DNA from 3 places in the Serratia sp. DFXYC6 genome. Region 2 is predicted to be linked to each of the others. Evidence: predicted binding sites of a transcription regulator. Region 2 holds the regulator's gene; each other region holds the start of a gene.

Region 1 (5,464 bases), on a different contig from region 2:
CGCCGCCGGCGTGAAGGTCGAGCTGCTGCCGGCCGCGGGCAGCCAGGTTTACTCCCGCGTGCGCGCCAGGCAGCATCAGGCGGCGATCCGCCTGTGGATCCCGGATTACTTCGACGCCCACTCCAACGCCAGCGCCTTCGCCTACAACGACGGCAAGAGCAGCACGGTGGCCGGGCTGAACGGCTGGCAGATCCCGCAGTTGAACCAGCAGACGCTGGCGGCGCTGGCCGAAGCCGATCCGGCCAAGCGCCGCGCGCTGTACACCGCCATGCAGCAGGAGCTGCAGCGCAGTTCGCCGTACGTGTTTATCGATCAGGCCAAAACCGAAGTGGTGCTGCGCGACAACGTCAAAGGCTATCAACAAGGGCTGAACGCCGACATGGTCTACTACGATCGCGTCAGCAAATAGCCGACGGGCGGCCATCGCCGGCCAATCGATTGCGGGGCGGCAAAAAACGGCGTTTTAACGCTTGCAGTGGCGAAAAGCGCGAGTATAATGCGCCACAATTTGCCAGGAGAAAGCATGAAAAACGACGTTTGTTTTGTTAGCCGCAATCGACAAAACCGACTGCCTATCGGCGGCCAGCTGCCGTTGTTTCTCCTGTTGCTAAACCGATCGTTTCAAGCCCCTCATTGAGGGGCTTTTTTTTGCCTTAAAAAGTCCCGCGCCACGGGCACGCGTCGAGGAGGAGTGAAAAATGGCCAACCCGCTGTATCACAAACACATCATCTCTATTAACGATCTCAGCCGCGAGGATCTGGAGCTGGTGCTGCGCACCGCCGCCGGTCTGAAAGCCAACCCGCAGCCGGAACTGTTGAAACACAAGGTGATCGCCAGCTGCTTCTTTGAAGCCTCGACCCGTACCCGCCTGTCGTTCGAAACCTCGATGCACCGCCTCGGCGCCTCGGTGGTCGGTTTCGCCGACGGCAGCAACACCTCGCTCGGCAAGAAAGGCGAAACCCTGGCCGACACCATCTCGGTGATCAGCACCTACGTGGATGCCATCGTGATGCGCCATCCGCAGGAAGGCGCGGCGCGCATGGCCTCGGAGTTCTCCGGCAACGTGCCGGTGCTCAACGCCGGCGACGGCGCCAACCAGCACCCGACCCAAACCCTGCTAGATCTGTTCACCATCCAGGAAACCCAGGGTCGCCTGAGCAACCTCAGCATCGCCATGGTCGGCGACCTGAAGTACGGCCGCACCGTGCACTCGCTCACCCAGGCGCTGGCCAAGTTCGAAGGCAACCGCTTCTACTTCATCGCCCCGGACGCGCTGGCGATGCCGGCCTACATCCTGAAAATGCTGGACGAGAAAGGCATCGAGTACAGCCTGCACGGCAGCATTGAAGAAGTGGTGCCGGAGCTGGATATTCTCTACATGACCCGGGTGCAGAAAGAGCGCCTCGATCCGTCCGAGTACGCCAACGTGAAGGCGCAGTTCGTGCTGCGCGCCGCGGATCTGGCCGGCGCGCGCGCCAACCTCAAGGTGCTGCACCCGCTGCCGCGCATCGACGAGATCGCCACCGACGTGGATAAAACGCCGCACGCTTACTACTTCCAGCAGGCGGGCAACGGCATCTTCGCCCGCCAGGCGCTGCTGGCGCTGGTGCTCAACGCAGATTTGGCTCTTTAAGGGGGAACCGCCATGACTCACGACAACAAACTGCAGGTCGAAGCGATCAAATGCGGCACGGTGATCGACCACATTCCGGCGCAGATCGGTTTCAAACTGCTGACGCTGTTCAAGCTGACCGCCACCGACCAGCGCATCACCATCGGCCTGAACCTGCCTTCCAACGAGCTGGGCCGCAAGGATCTGATCAAGATCGAGAACACCTTCCTGACCGAGCAGCAGGCCAACCAGCTGGCGATGTACGCGCCGAAGGCCACGGTGAACCGCATCGACAACTATGAAGTGGTGCGCAAACTGACCCTTAGCCTGCCGGACCACATCGACGGCGTGCTGACCTGCCCGAATGGCAACTGCATCAGCCGCAGCGAGCCAGTGGCGTCGAGCTTCAGCGTCAAATCGCGCGGCGGCGAAGTGCACCTGAAGTGCCGCTACTGCGAAAAAGAGTTCGAGCACCAGGTGGTGCTGCAGGCCGACTAAGCCCGGTATGGGCGCCGGGAGATGGCGCTGTTATTCTCCCGGTGACGCCCTATAATGGGATTTCTGGATAGAACAATCCTCGTTTATCAGGAGAAAACATGTCACGTAACATCAGCACTGAACTCGCCCCGGCAGCCATTGGTCCTTACGTGCAGGGCGTTGATCTGGGCAGCATGATCATCACTTCCGGCCAGATCCCGGTCGATCCGAAAACCGGCGCCGTCGCCGACGACGTCGCCGCTCAGGCGCGCCAGTCGCTGGAAAACGTCAAAGCGATCGTCGAAGCCGCCGGCCTGAGCGTTGCCGACATCGTGAAAACCACCGTGTTCGTGAAAGACCTGAACGACTTCGCCACCGTCAACGCCGCGTACGAAGCCTTCTTCACCGAGCACAGCGCGCCGTTCCCGGCCCGCTCCTGCGTGGAAGTGGCGCGTCTGCCGAAAGACGTGAAGATCGAAATCGAAGCCATCGCCGTGCGTCGTTAATCGACGCGCACGCGAATGACGGCCAGTGCAGACTGGCCGTTTTTATTTCTGTTCTGCCCCGACAGCCTGCCGTCCCTGCGCCTTCAGCGCTCACCGCCACCGCCATTTCGCCCTATATTAAGGCGTCGCTACGCCGCACCTGCACCGCAAACGGGCGTTTTTCATCGCGGCAGCCCCGCTCTGCGCCATTTTCGCCCGTTATCGCCTTGGCACGTTTTATGCTCGATTGATTGACAGCCTGCAATGTCGACGAGGTGACGATGCTGAATATCAATCTTTCCGCTTCACCGTTTTTTGATGAGATGCTTCTGGCTGAGGGAAAACACCGTGGCCACTACGACGCCTACTGGCAATGGCTGCAGCAGGCCGATCACCAGGCCGTGCAACGCAAGCGGGAAGAGGCTGCGCTGCTGTTTCACCGGGTGGGCATCACCTTCAACGTCTACGGCGACGATGACGGCGCCGAGCGGTTGATCCCGTTCGACAGCGTGCCGCGCATTATTCCGGCCGCCGAATGGGCGATGCTCGATCGCGGCATTCGCCAGCGCGTACAGGCGCTCAACGCTTTCCTGCACGACATTTACCACCAGCAGCATATTCTGAAGGCCGGCCTCATTCCGGCAGAACAGGTGCTGGCCAACGATCAGTATCAACCCTGTATGCAAGGTGTTGATCTGCATCGCGATATCTATGCGCATATCGTCGGCGTGGACATGGTCCGCAACAGCGACGGCCAATACTACGTGCTGGAAGATAACTTGCGCACCCCGTCCGGCGTCTCTTACATGCTGGAAAACCGCAAAATGATGATGCGTCTCTATCCGGAACTGTTCGCCCGGCAACGCATCGCGCCGGTGGAGCGCTACCCGTCGCACCTGCTGCAAACGCTGCGCGAAAGCTCGCCCATCAACGATCCCACCGTGGTGGTGCTGACGCCGGGCCGCTTCAACAGCGCCTATTTTGAGCACAGTTTCCTGGCGCAGCAGATGGGGGTGGAGCTGGTCGAAAGCGCCGATCTGTTCGTCAAGGACGGCGCGGTGTTCATGCGCACCACCGCCGGGCCGTGCAAAGTGGACGTGATCTATCGTCGGGTGGACGACGCCTTCCTCGATCCGCTGGCGTTTCGGCCGGACTCGATGCTCGGCGTACCGGGGCTGCTGTCGGTGTATCGCGCCGGCAATGTGGTGCTGGCCAACGCCATCGGCACCGGCGTGGCCGACGACAAATCGATCTACCCCTACGTGCCGGATATGGTGCGCTTCTACCTGCAAGAGGAACCGATCCTCAACAACGTGCCGACCTGGCAGTGCCGGCATAAAAGCGAACTGTCGTATGTGCTGGCCAACCTCGAACAGATGGTCGTGAAAGAGGTGCACGGCGCCGGCGGCTACGGCATGTTGATCGGCCCCACGGCGAGCAAGGACGAGCTCGCCCGATTCCGTGCGCTGCTGCTGGCTCGCCCGCAGAATTACATTGCGCAAAACACGCTGGCGCTGTCCACCTGCCCGACCTTCGTCAACGACGGTCTGGCACCGCGGCATATCGATCTGCGGCCGTTCGCCCTCAGCGGCGCGGAGATCCGCCTGGTGCCCGGCGGCCTGACCCGAGTGGCGTTGGCGGAAGGTTCGCTGGTGGTGAACTCGTCGCAGGGCGGCGGCACCAAGGACACCTGGGTATTGGAGGACGACCTATGCTGAGCCGCACCGCCAGTGAACTCTATTGGATGGCCCGCTATCTGGAGCGGGCGGAAAGCATCGCCCGGGTGCTGGACGTCACCAACAAGCTGTCGATGATGCCGATCCGCGACGGCGGCGATCAGGATCTGCAGGTGCCGCTCAATCTGACCGGCACCGGCCAGCTGTATGCCGCCGCCTACCCGGAATTGACGATGCCGAATCTGGTCAGTTTCTTCGCGCTCGACAACCGCAACCACAGCAGCATCTTCAGCTGCCTGCAAATGGGCTGGAACAACGCCCACGCGGTGCGCGGCAGCCTGTCGTCCGAAGTCTGGGAGTGCATCAACGCCACCTGGATAGAGATGAAACTGATCCGCCGCCAGGGCATCGGCTCGGTGGGCGCCGATGCCTTCTTCGACTGGGTGAAAGAGCGCGCCCATCTGTTTCGCGGCGCCATGTTCGGCACGCTGCTGCGCAGCGACGCCATGCGCTTTATCCGTCTCGGCACCCTGCTGGAGCGGGCCGACGGCACCGCCCGTCTGCTGGAGGTGAAGAACACGCTGATGGACATCGACGGCGACCCGGTGCGCGAATATTACCGCATGGACACGCTGCTGCGGGCGGTGAGCGCGCGCGAAGCCTACCACAGCATCTACAAGCAGCCGTTGAGCCGCGAGACCATCGCCGAACTGATGATTCTGCGCAATGAAATTCCGCGTTCACTGCTGGCCTGCGTCGGCGACATGGTGCAGCAATTGGAACTGATCGGCGGCGGCGCCAACCAACCGCGACGTCTGGCGCACACCCTGCATGCCGAGCTGCGCTTCAGCAGCATGAAGGATCTGAACAAGATCGGCCTGGGCGAGTGGTTGAGCGCCTTTCTCGGCCAGGTGAACGGCATCGCCGAAAGCATCCATCACACTTATCTGGAGGCGCAATGAAACTGAATATTGAGCACAACACCCATTATCGCTACGCCCAGCCGGTGCAGCGCAGCACCCAATATCTGCGGCTGACGCCGCAGGATTCGCCGCATCAGCGCATCCTCTCCTGGCAACTGTCGTTGCCGGATGACGCGGTGCGCACCACCGACGCCTTCGGCAACGTACTGCACGTGCTGACGCTCGATGAACCGCATCAGGCCATCACCATTCGGGTGCTCGGGGAAGTGGAGATTGAAGACGGCGTCGAA
Region 2 (5,464 bases):
GCCTGTTGTCTGTTTTTGCGTTACACACTATTGCGATTATCGTGGTGGGGGTAAATCCATGACGTGAATTTACAGGCGGTTACGGCTGATTCTGGAAGCGGATTCGCAAAGTGAGAAACGGGAGGGCTACGTTATGGGAGGGGCGGGGGCAACACATGCGCCGAGGCGACGCATGGGGAGAGTCTCAGCGACTAATCTTCATCAAACCCGGAGTTGAACAGCTCGACCACCGCCGCCAGCGCGTTGACTTCGTCGGGGCCGGTCGCTTCGACTTCGATATGCCGGCCCTGGGCGGAGTCCAGCATCAGCAGCGCGATGACGCTGCTGGCTTCGGCTTCGGTGCCGCTTTCGTTGCGCAGCATCACTTCGGCGTCGAAGCTTTGCACCAGTTCGAACAGTTTCATCGCCGGGCGCGCGTGCATGCCCAGCTTGTTTTTGATTTCAACCGTCTGTTTGACCGTCATTGTTTGCGCTTTTCCAGCGTGCGGTGGCGCGACTGCACGTTCTTGCCGCGCGAGCGGAAGTAATCGGCCAGCTGTTCCGCCACGTACACCGAACGGTGCTTGCCGCCGGTACAGCCGATGGCGACCGTCAGGTAGCTGCGGTTGTTGGTTTCCAGCATCGGCAGCCACTGTTCCAGATAGCTGCGGGTCTGGTAGATGAAGTTGTGCACTTCGGTATGGCGATCGAGGAACGACGCCACCGGTTTGTCCAGGCCGGTCATCGGCCGCAGCTTCGGATCCCAGTGCGGGTTCGGCAGGAAGCGCACGTCGAACACGTAGTCGGCGTCGATCGGGATGCCGTGTTTGAAGCCGAAGGATTCGAACACCATGGTCAGTTCGCGCTCGCGCTTGCCCAGCAGGCGGGTGCGCAGCATTTCGGCCAGCTCATGTACCGACATTTCCGAGGTGTCGATAATCAGGTCCGCCCGCGAGCGCAGCGGTTCGAGCAGATCGCTCTCTTCGTCGATGGCGCTTTCCAGCGACAGGTTTTTGCTGGAGAGCGGGTGCAGGCGGCGGGTGTCGCTGTAACGGCGGATCAGCGTGTTGCGATCGGCGTCGAGGAACAGCAACTGCGGCGAGAAGCTGTCCGGCAGCTGAGTCATCGCGTATTCGAACACTTCCGGTGATTCAGGCATGTTGCGCACGTCGATGCTGACTGCTGCGGAGATATTGCGTTCCGCCAGCGTATTGGCGAGCTGCGGCAGCAGCACCACCGGCAGGTTGTCAACGCAGTAAAAACCCATGTCTTCCAGCGCCCGCAAGGCGACGGATTTTCCGGAACCGGAACGGCCGCTGACAATCATCAGCACCATGTGGCAACTCCCCTGGCATCGCGGCGGCGTTCATCGCCACCGTTAAACTTTGTTATTCCGGCCGCAGCCGGATCCATCATCGTAAAACAGTATCGTTATCCGGGCTGGAAGTCACGCCGGCCGGGCATCACTCGGTGATGATTTGGTAAAGTTCTTCGTCGCTCTGCGCGGCGCGCAGGCGGCGGCATACGGTTTTGTCGGCCAGGCGTTTGGCGACCAGCGACAGCGTATGCAAATGGGTTTTGCACTGATCGGCAGGCACCAGCAGCGCGAACAGCAGGTCGACCGGCTGGTTGTCGATAGCGTCGAAAGCGATGGGTTGGTCGAGACGGATAAACACGCCAACGGCCCGCAGTGTGTCCTCTTCCAGTTTGCCGTGGGGAATGGCGATACCGTTGCCGATACCGGTGCTGCCCATGCGCTCCCGGGTGAGAACCGCGTCAAACACCACCTGCGAAGGCAGGTTGAGCTGTTTGGCGGCCAGTTCGCTGATAATTTCCAAAGCCCGCTTCTTGCTGGTGCAGTGTACCGAGCTTTTGGTGCACTCGATGTTTAACACCGAGCTTAATTGCATATATTCGTTGTTCATCTCATCTTCACTTAAAACCGCGCCGCCGGGCGAACCCGGTAAGGCGGTTTTTCGTCGGTTTTAACCCTGATTACCGTTCGGCGCGTCACCCATGCGGGTCACGCGCCGAAGGGGGAGGCGGCGACGGATGCCGCCTCATGGAATGGGTTAGGGTGTCAGTGTTGCTTCAATTTGTCTTTATGTTTGTTCAATTGACGTGCCAATTTGTCGATCAGCGTATCAATTGCGGCATACATATTCTCGTCTTCCGAGGTGGCGTGCAACTCGCCTCCATTCACGTGCACCGTTGCTTCCGCAATTTGCTGCACTTTTTCCACACTTAATACAACATACACCTGATTGATGCGATCAAAATACTGTTCGAGTTTGGCGAACTTGTTGTTCACGAACTCGCGCAACGGATCGGTGATTTCGATGTGGTGTCCGGTAATGTTGAGCTGCATAGTGTCTTCCTTCTCAATAGAGGTCAAACCAACTGTTTACGCTGGTTCGACGGCGGGATGGACAAAGACTCTCGGTACTTGGCGACGGTGCGCCGCGCCACGATGATCCCCTGATCGGCGAGCAGGGTGGCCAGCTTGCTGTCGCTGAGTGGTTTGGCGGGGTTTTCCGCCGCAATCAATTTCTTCACCAACGCGCGGATCGCCGTCGAGGAGGCTTCGCCGCCGCTGTCGGTATTCACGTGGCTGGAGAAGAAATATTTCAATTCGAAAATGCCGCGCGGGCTGTGCAGAAACTTCTGCGTGGTGACGCGCGAGATCGTCGATTCATGCATATCCACGGCCTGGGCGATATCCGCCAGCACCATGGGTTTCATAAACTCTTCGCCTTGCTCGAAGAACGCCTGCTGTTGATCGACGATGCAGCGGGTGACCTTCAGCAGCGTCTCATTGCGGCTCTCCAGGCTTTTAATCAGCCACTTGGCTTCCTGCAGGTTGCTGCGGATGAACTGGCCGTCGGCTTCACTGCGGGCGCTGTTGCCCAGCGCGGCGTATTGCTGATTGATCTTCAAACGCGGCACGCTGTCGCCGTTGAGCTCGACCGTCCATTTGTTCTGCGTCTTGCGCACCAGCACGTCCGGAATCACGTATTCCGATTCGCCGGTATTGATCGACTGCCCCGGGCGCGGATCGAGCGACTGAATCAGCAGCATCGCTTCTTTCAGTGTATCTTCTTTTAGCCGGGTTGATCGCATCAGGCTGCGAAAGTCATGGTTGGCCAGCAGATCCAGATGGTCGCTGATGATCAGCCGCGCTTCGGCCAGGTAAGGGGTGTCTTTGGCGTATTGGGAGAGCTGCACCAGCAGGCAATCGCGCAGATCGCGCGCGGCGACGCCGATCGGATCGAAACGCTGCACGCGCTTCAACACCGCCTCGACTTCCTCGAGGGTCACGTTTTCGTCACCCAGGCTTTCCAGAATGTCTTCCAGCGGCACGGTGAGATAGCCGGTGTCGTCCACCGCGTCGACGATGGAGGTGGCGATGGCGGCGTCGGTATCGGAAAACGGCGTCAGATCCACCTGCCACATCAGGTAATCCTGCAGCGTTTGGGTGGTCTCGCCCTGATAGACCGGCAGCTCGTCGTCGCTGTAGTCGGTGCCGGTGCCGGACGGCGTGCCGGCGGTGTAGATCTCATCCCAGGTGGCGTCCAGCGGCAGCTCTTCCGGCATGTCTTTCTGTTCCAGCGCCTCGCGGGTATCGAGCCCCTCGGTCTCCTGGGTTTCTTTGGCGTCGATTTCGTCGTGCAGATCGGTCTGTTCAAGCAGCGGATTGCTCTCCAGCGCCAGCTGGATCTCTTGCTGAAGCTCAAGCGTGGACAACTGCAGCAGGCGGATCGCCTGCTGGAGCTGAGGAGTCATGGCCAGCTGTTGACTGAGCCTGAGTTGCAAACCTTGCTTCATAGTTTTCTGTCTACTTCCGTTAACGGTGTCGCCCCGCAGGGCGCGCCGGCGCTTAGAGGCGGAACTCTTCGCCCAGATAAACGCGTTTAACCTGCTCGTCGGCCAGAATAGCATCCGGAGTGCCGTGGGCAATCAGTTTGCCCTGGCTGACGATGTAGGCGCGTTCACATACGTCCAGCGTCTCGCGCACGTTGTGGTCGGTGATCAGCACGCCCAGGCCGCTGTCACGCAGGTGCTCGATGATTTTTTTGATGTCGATAACGGAAATCGGATCCACCCCGGCGAAGGGTTCGTCCAGCAGAATGAATTTCGGGTTGGCCGCCAGCGCGCGGGCGATTTCGACGCGGCGGCGTTCACCGCCGGACAACGCCTGGCCAAGGCTGTCGCGCAGATGGGAGATATGGAACTCTTCCATCAGCTCCTTGGCACGGTCTTCGCGCTGTTCGCTGGTGAGGTCGGGACGGATCTCCAGCACCGCCATCAGGTTGTCGTACACGCTCAGGCGGCGGAAGATCGACGCTTCCTGCGGCAGGTAACCAATACCGCGGCGCGCGCGGGCGTGCAGCGGCAGCAGGCTGATGTCTTCTTCGTCGATCACGATGCGCCCGGCGTCGCGCGGCACGATGCCGACCACCATGTAGAAGGTGGTGGTTTTACCTGCACCGTTCGGGCCGAGCAGGCCGACGATCTCGCCGGATTTCACTTTCAGGCTGACGTCTTCGACAACTTTACGGCCCTTGTAGGCTTTCGCCAGGTTTTCTGCGATGAGTGTTGCCATAAGTGATTAGTTACTCTTTTTTTGCTCGTTTTTGTCTTGCAACTGCGACGGTACCAGAACCGTTGTCACGCGTTTGCCTTTATCGCTAAACGCCTGCATTTGCTGCTGTTGCACCAGATAGGTGATGCGATCGCCTTTCACGTTGCTGTCGAGCTGCTCCAGATAGGCGTTGCCCGTCAGGGTCACCAGCTGGGTCGCCACGTCGTAACGCACTTTCTGCGCGTGGCCTTTGACCGGCTTGCCGCTGTCCTGCATCTGGTAGAAGGTTACCGGGTTGCCGAACGCTTCAATATAGGTCTTATTCTGATCTCCGCCCGGGCGGGTGACTACCACCTTGTCTGCGCGAATATCGATGGTGCCCTGTTTGATCACCACGTTGTCGGTGAAGGTGCTGACGTTGCTTTGCATGTCCAACGACTGCTTGAGCGAGTCGATGCTGACCGGCTGGCTGGAGTCGGATTTCAGCGCCAGAGCGGGGGCGCTGGCGGCCAAAACTAAGCTGCCGAGCAACAGGTTACGGAGTTGGTTTTTGGTTCTGAATTTCATAGTTGGTCTTAACCTTATCAATCAGCTCAGCGGTTTTGGTCCGCAGGTTCCCACGCATTTTCATGCCGTTAGAGGTAAAATTGGTCCCGTAAAGCGTGACTTCGTCATCGGAGGTGACGTCCTGGGTGACCAGGTTTACCTGAGCGTTGTCCGTCTTAATTTTTTCCAGCTGCGAGGTGGTGGTCAGGCTGTTCACCTCGACGTGACCATACAGATACAGCATTCGGTCTTTAGTCAGTTTGGCGCGATCGGCGCGAACTGACCAGGTGGCCACCGCATTCTCATCGAACAGCGTCATCACCGGCTGGGTGAACCAGCTCAGCTCGCCGGCGGTGT
Region 3 (5,464 bases), on a different contig from region 2:
GTCGCTCTGCCTGATGACAGAAATGGATAATAGATACGTGGAGGAGAGGTGGCAAAAGCGCGGATTGGCGAAGCCCAAATGGGTGGGGACCCTGCCAGCTACATCCCGGCACACACGTCACCTGCTGCGGCTGCTTCCTTCCGGACCTGACCGAGTTCACAAGTTAGTGTTGCGGGAGAACCAACAGGGCCCCCATTGACGGCTTCTGTACTCCGAAGCGGTGGGCATTATCGGCGATGCCCCACCAAATAGCAAGCCAACCGGGGCCAACCGCTGTTTTCTTGCCCACCTGCATTGTGGCACACTCTTCGCCTGGATTTTGATTCGCGCAGGAACAGCAATATGCAACCAGAAGACGCCTCTTTCAGCCAGCGGGTTTTCCATATCGTGGCCGCCATTCCTTACGGCAAAGTCACCACTTACGGTGAAGTCGCCCGGCTGGCCGGCTCGCCGCGCGCCGCGCGTCAGGTTGGCGGCGTGCTGCGGCGTTTGCCGGAAGGCAGCACGCTGCCCTGGCACCGGGTGATCAACCGCCACGGACAGATCTCGCAGCAGGGGGAGGATTTTCAACGGCAACGGCAGGCACTGCTAGCGGAGGGGATAATTTTCGGCCCGCACAGCACGGTCGATTTCGAACGCTACGGCTGGCGCTGGTAAAACAAAACAGCCTTTGGCCGAAGCGCAAAGGCTGTTGATTTCATCTTGCTGTACCGCAGTAAGTTTACTGCATGGCGGTTGGCGCAGCCTGCATCGGCACGCCCTGCACCGGAACCAGCAGCAGATCGGCGCGGGTGCCGTTGCGGTTAACCACTTCCTGGATGGTGTCGGTAATGAACATCAGGCGCCCGTTGACCGTCACCGCTGCGCTCAGAATGATGCGCGCATTCGGTTGGATGTCGGACGGGTTGTACGGCAGCGTAAAGCTGAATGGCGCCTGCTGTCCTTCAGTACGCACCGCGCGCTGTGCAATCACTTTGGACGGCGCATCTGCCAGCGAAGCGTCAGAGAGGGTGACCGTCAGTACGGCGTCCGGCGGCAGCGCAATGCGCTGACGTATATTAACCGAACCTGTCACCGCCGGGCCCTGAATCTGCGTTTGCGCAGCCGCCGGGTTACCGGCCGTCTGTGTAGGCACATCGGCACTCTTTTGCGCGCATCCTGCCAGCGTGATCGTCAGTGCCGCGGCACCGCCTACGATTTGCCAGAGTTTCATGGATCGGTCTCCTTTTTTATTATCAACATGTTGGTGGCTTTCACCACCTCACCTATTAAACCTAGCACAAAACACTGATAAATCCACTTTACCCCGCCTATTAATCACTTAAACAGCCCAAGGCGTCCATGATTAAGAGCATTCTCATCGGCCCCTTAACGCAAAATGTTGACGCCGCGCCGTGATATTCCGCACACTGCGCAAAATGATTATTAGAAAGGTAACAACTTTATGAGCCAGGCATTGCAAAACCTCCTCGATCTGCTGGATCTGGAGAAAATCGAAGAAGGGTTGTTCCGCGGTCAGAGTGAAGATCTGGGGCTGCGCCAGGTGTTCGGCGGGCAGGTGGTCGGCCAGGCGTTGTACGCCGCCAAACAGACGGTGCCGGACGAACGCAGCGTGCATTCGTTCCACAGTTACTTCCTGCGCCCGGGCGACAGCAGCAAGCCTATCGTTTACGACGTGGAAACCCTGCGCGACGGCAACAGCTTCAGCGCCCGTCGCGTCAGCGCCATCCAGCACGGCAAACCTATCTTCTATATGACCGCCTCCTTCCAGAGCCCGGAAGAAGGTTTCGAGCACCAGAACCAGATGCCGGACGTGCCGCCGCCGGAAGGGCTGCTGTCTGAGTCAGAGATCGCCCAGAAGCTGGCGCATATGCTGCCGGAAAAAGTGCGCGAAAAATTTATCGGCCAGAAGCCGATCGAAATGCGCCCGGTGAAATTCCATAACCCGCTGAAAGGCAGCGTGGAAGAACCGCATCGCTACGTGTGGTTCCGCGCCAACGGCAGCATGCCGGACGATCAGCGCATCCACCAATATCTGCTGGGCTACGCGTCGGACTTTAACTTCCTGCCGACGGCGCTGCAGCCGCACGGCGTCGGCTTCCTCGAGCCGGGCATGCAGGTGGCTACCATTGACCACTCAATGTGGTTCCACCGTCCGTTCCGCATGGATGACTGGCTGCTGTACGCGGTGGAGAGCTCCTCTGCCTCCGGCGCACGGGGCTTTGTACGCGGCCAGATTTATACCCGCGACGGCGTACTGGTCGCCACCACCGTGCAGGAAGGGGTGATTCGCCAACGCGACGCCTGATCCGCAGCATAAAGAAAGGGGCGATGTTTCCATCGCCCCTTTTGGCTTCATCATTATTTTAGTCTTTAGCGCACTGCCCTGCTTTGAGCCTTACTGGTTGTAGGCGCTCTCGCCGTGGCTGTTGACGTCCAGCCCCTCGCGTTCCTGCTCCTCCGGCACTCTCAATCCAACCATGGCGCCCGCGATCTTGAAGGCGATAAAGGCGGCGACGCTCGACCACACCAGCGTGATCAGCACGCTCACCAGTTGGATCCAGACCTGATGGCCCATCGTCACCCCTTCGGCGTAACCGGTGCCGCCCAGTGAAGAGGCGGTGAACACCCCGGTCAACAGGCAGCCGACGATGCCGCACACCCCGTGCACACCGAACACGTCGCAGGTGTCGTCCACTTTCAGCCATTTTTTCAGCGTCACGACGCCCCACAGGCCGGCGACGCCGCCCACCAGACCGATGATCAACGCCCCGCCCACGCCCACGGTGCCCGCCGCCGGCGTCACTGCTACCAGCCCGGCGATCATGCCGGAGCAGGCGCCCAGCAATGAAGGCTTGCCGCGCAGCACCCACTCGGCGAAGGTCCAGGAGAGAATGGCGCCCGCAGTGGCAACCACGGTGTTGAGGAATGCCAGAGCCGCAATGCCGTTGGCCGCGCTGGCGGAACCGGCATTGAAGCCGAACCAGCCGATATACAGGATGGACGCCCCGGTAAACACCATCGGCAGGTTGTGCGGTTTGAAGGCCTCTTTACCGAAGCCGGCGCGCTTGCCAATCAGGTAGGCGCCGATCAACCCGGCGCTGGCGGCGTTGATGTGCACCACGGTGCCGCCGGCGAAGTCCAAGGCGCCGTCGGCGGCCAGGTAACCGCCGCCCCACACCATGTGCGCGATCGGCAGATAAGACAGCGTGAACCAGAGGATCGCGAAGATCAGCACCGCCGAGAAGCGAATGCGTTCGGCGAAGCCACCCACCACCAGCGCCACGGTGATACAGGCGAAGGAGGCCTGGAAGGCGACGTGGATCATTTGGCTGATGCTGCCGGTGACGCTGTCGATGCCGATGCCTTTCAGCATCGCCGTTTCGAACCCGCCGAACACCGCATTGCCCTCGCTGAACGCCAGGCTATAGCCATACAACACCCACAGCACGCAGACCAGCGCGAAGGTGACGGTGACCTGCGTCAGCATCGACAGCACGTTTTTGCCGCGCAGCAAGCCACCGTAAAACAGCGCGATGCCCGGCAGCGTCATGAACAGCACCAACGCGGTGCAGATCATCATAAAGGCGTTGTCGGCCTTATCAGCGACCGCCGGGGCGGCCAGGGCCAAAGAAGGAACCAGGGTTACCGAACTCAGGCCCAACATGGATAACAGTCTTTTCATTATCAATCCATCCCCATCACTTAACTGAGTTCGCGGTTACAGTGCCGATTCGTCGGTTTCGCCGGTGCGAATGCGGATCACACGTTGCAACTCGGCAACGAAAATTTTGCCGTCGCCGATTTTGCCTGTGTAGGCGGCTTTGCTAATCACATCAACCACTTCATCCAACTGATCGTCGGCGATGGCGATATCGATTTTGACCTTGGGCAGGAAATTGACGTTATATTCGGCGCCGCGATACAGCTCGGCGTGCCCCTTCTGGCGGCCAAAGCCCTTCACTTCGGTTACGGTCAACCCCTGAATACCCACGGAGGACAAGGCCTCGCGCACGTCCTCCAGCTTGAACGGTTTGATTACCACGGTCACCAGCTTCATATTGCCCCTCCACGAATTAAGCCCAAACTCACCCCTGGTACGCGTCATATGTAGCAAGGGCTGTGCCAAATTTTATTTTGCATGGCGATTCAGCGGATTAGCGGGCACGCGGGCGCCGCCGCGGCGCGGCGCAGTACCGATACCTTGAATGGGTTAAATAATGCGCACTGATTTGGTGCGTGTCGCGTCGAAAAAGTGCAGAAAGGGGGCGTAGCCTGGCGGAGTTGCCTGCTTGTGGTGCGTTGGGAAAAATAAGGGCCGCGATCGCGGCCCGTGGGATCAGGCGGGTTGGCTCTCCTCGCGCACCGCTTCCGCCAACTGCTCGCCCGCCAGCTGCAGCTGATACATCTGGTAGTAGCGCCCCTGCTGCGCCAGCAGCTGTTGATGGTTGCCCTGCTCCACCGCCTGGCCGCGATGCAGCACCAGAATGGAATCGGCATCGACGATCGTCGAGAGGCGGTGAGCGATCACCACCAGCGTGGTGTGCTCGCGGATCACGCGCAGCGCGCGCTGGATAGCCTGCTCGGTGCCCGAGTCGATATTGGCGGTCGCCTCGTCGAGGATCAGGATCTGCGGCGCCTGCACCAAGACCCGCGCCATCGCCAGCAGCTGTTTCTGCCCAACCGACAGGTTATTGCCCTGCTCCCCCAGTCGGGTGTGAATACCCTGCGGGAAGCCACGCACCAGATCCGCCAGCTGCACCGTTTCCAGCGCTCGCCAAACGGCGTCTTCCTCGATATTGCGCCCCAACGTGACGTTGGCCAGCACCGAATCGGCGATCACCACCGGATCCTGCTGCACCATCGCCACGCCCTGGCGCAGCGTGCGGTGCGACAAGCTGGAGATCGGGCGGCCATCGAGACGCACTTCTCCCTCGCTGACCGGGTAATAACCCATCAGCAGGTTGGCCAAGGTGCTCTTGCCGCTGCCGGTGTGCCCGACCAGCGCCACGAAGCCGCGCGACGGCACCGACAGAGAAATATGCTGCAGCACCTTTTTGTCCGCGCGGTAAGCGAAGCTCAGATCGGTGATGTCGATGCGGCCGCCGGCCAACGGACTATCGTCGGTACCGTAACTCTGCTGGCTGCGATCCATCAGTTCGAAAATGCGTTCGCCGGCCACCACCGCCTGCTGCAGGATCGACTGTTGTGACGTCAGCTCGATCAACGGTTCGTTCAAACGCCCCAGGTAGTTGATGAAGGCATAGAGTACGCCGACGCCAATCACGCCTTCACCGCTGAAGCCGAACAACATCAGCAAACCGCACAGCACCAGCGCCGAAAACAGGCTGAGCAGCGGCCGCAGCAGAAAACCGTCGAGCCGCAGGGTCTGCATGCGCGCGAGATAGTGCGACTGGCTGGCGGCGCTCATGCGCTCGCCGAAGCGCACCTGCTGGCGGAACTG

The links. Region 2 encodes sigma-54, which starts transcription at its own class of promoters, with help from an activator protein. Its sites were predicted from a motif close to GTTGGCACANNTTTCGCTNT; they were not measured.
Region 1: AC2CGQ_RS17270 (circularly permuted type 2 ATP-grasp protein) is a predicted target of sigma-54. The motif match lies at 2,802-2,821, and genes of this name have one in related genera.
Region 3: glnK (P-II family nitrogen regulator) is a predicted target of sigma-54. The motif match lies at 4,111-4,130, and genes of this name have one in related genera.

What each region holds. Positions count from the first base shown of each region.
Region 1 covers NZ_JBXUNV010000003.1:200,749-206,212, reverse strand. Annotated here, with positions in the region: gene AC2CGQ_RS17290 (ABC transporter substrate-binding protein) at 1-409, shown strand, start outside; gene pyrB (aspartate carbamoyltransferase) at 699-1,634, shown strand; gene pyrI (aspartate carbamoyltransferase regulatory subunit) at 1,647-2,111, shown strand; gene ridA (2-iminobutanoate/2-iminopropanoate deaminase) at 2,210-2,596, shown strand; gene AC2CGQ_RS17270 (circularly permuted type 2 ATP-grasp protein) at 2,857-4,293, shown strand; gene AC2CGQ_RS17265 (alpha-E domain-containing protein) at 4,287-5,213, shown strand; gene AC2CGQ_RS17260 (transglutaminase family protein) at 5,210-5,464, shown strand, end outside.
Region 2 covers NZ_JBXUNV010000002.1:461,277-466,740, reverse strand. Annotated here, with positions in the region: gene npr (PTS phosphocarrier protein NPr) at 192-464, opposite strand; gene rapZ (RNase adapter RapZ) at 461-1,315, opposite strand; gene ptsN (PTS IIA-like nitrogen regulatory protein PtsN) at 1,443-1,904, opposite strand; gene hpf (ribosome hibernation promoting factor) at 2,060-2,347, opposite strand; gene rpoN (RNA polymerase factor sigma-54) at 2,371-3,804, opposite strand; gene lptB (LPS export ABC transporter ATP-binding protein) at 3,857-4,582, opposite strand; gene lptA (lipopolysaccharide ABC transporter substrate-binding protein LptA) at 4,589-5,128, opposite strand; gene lptC (LPS export ABC transporter periplasmic protein LptC) at 5,097-5,464, opposite strand, start outside.
Region 3 covers NZ_JBXUNV010000004.1:205,130-210,593, forward strand. Annotated here, with positions in the region: RNA gene ffs (signal recognition particle sRNA small type) at 90-186, opposite strand; gene AC2CGQ_RS19945 (MGMT family protein) at 343-657, shown strand; gene AC2CGQ_RS19950 (YbaY family lipoprotein) at 722-1,213, opposite strand; gene tesB (acyl-CoA thioesterase II) at 1,445-2,308, shown strand; gene amtB (ammonium transporter AmtB) at 2,399-3,685, opposite strand; gene glnK (P-II family nitrogen regulator) at 3,722-4,060, opposite strand; gene smdB (multidrug efflux ABC transporter permease/ATP-binding subunit SmdB) at 4,340-5,464, opposite strand, start outside.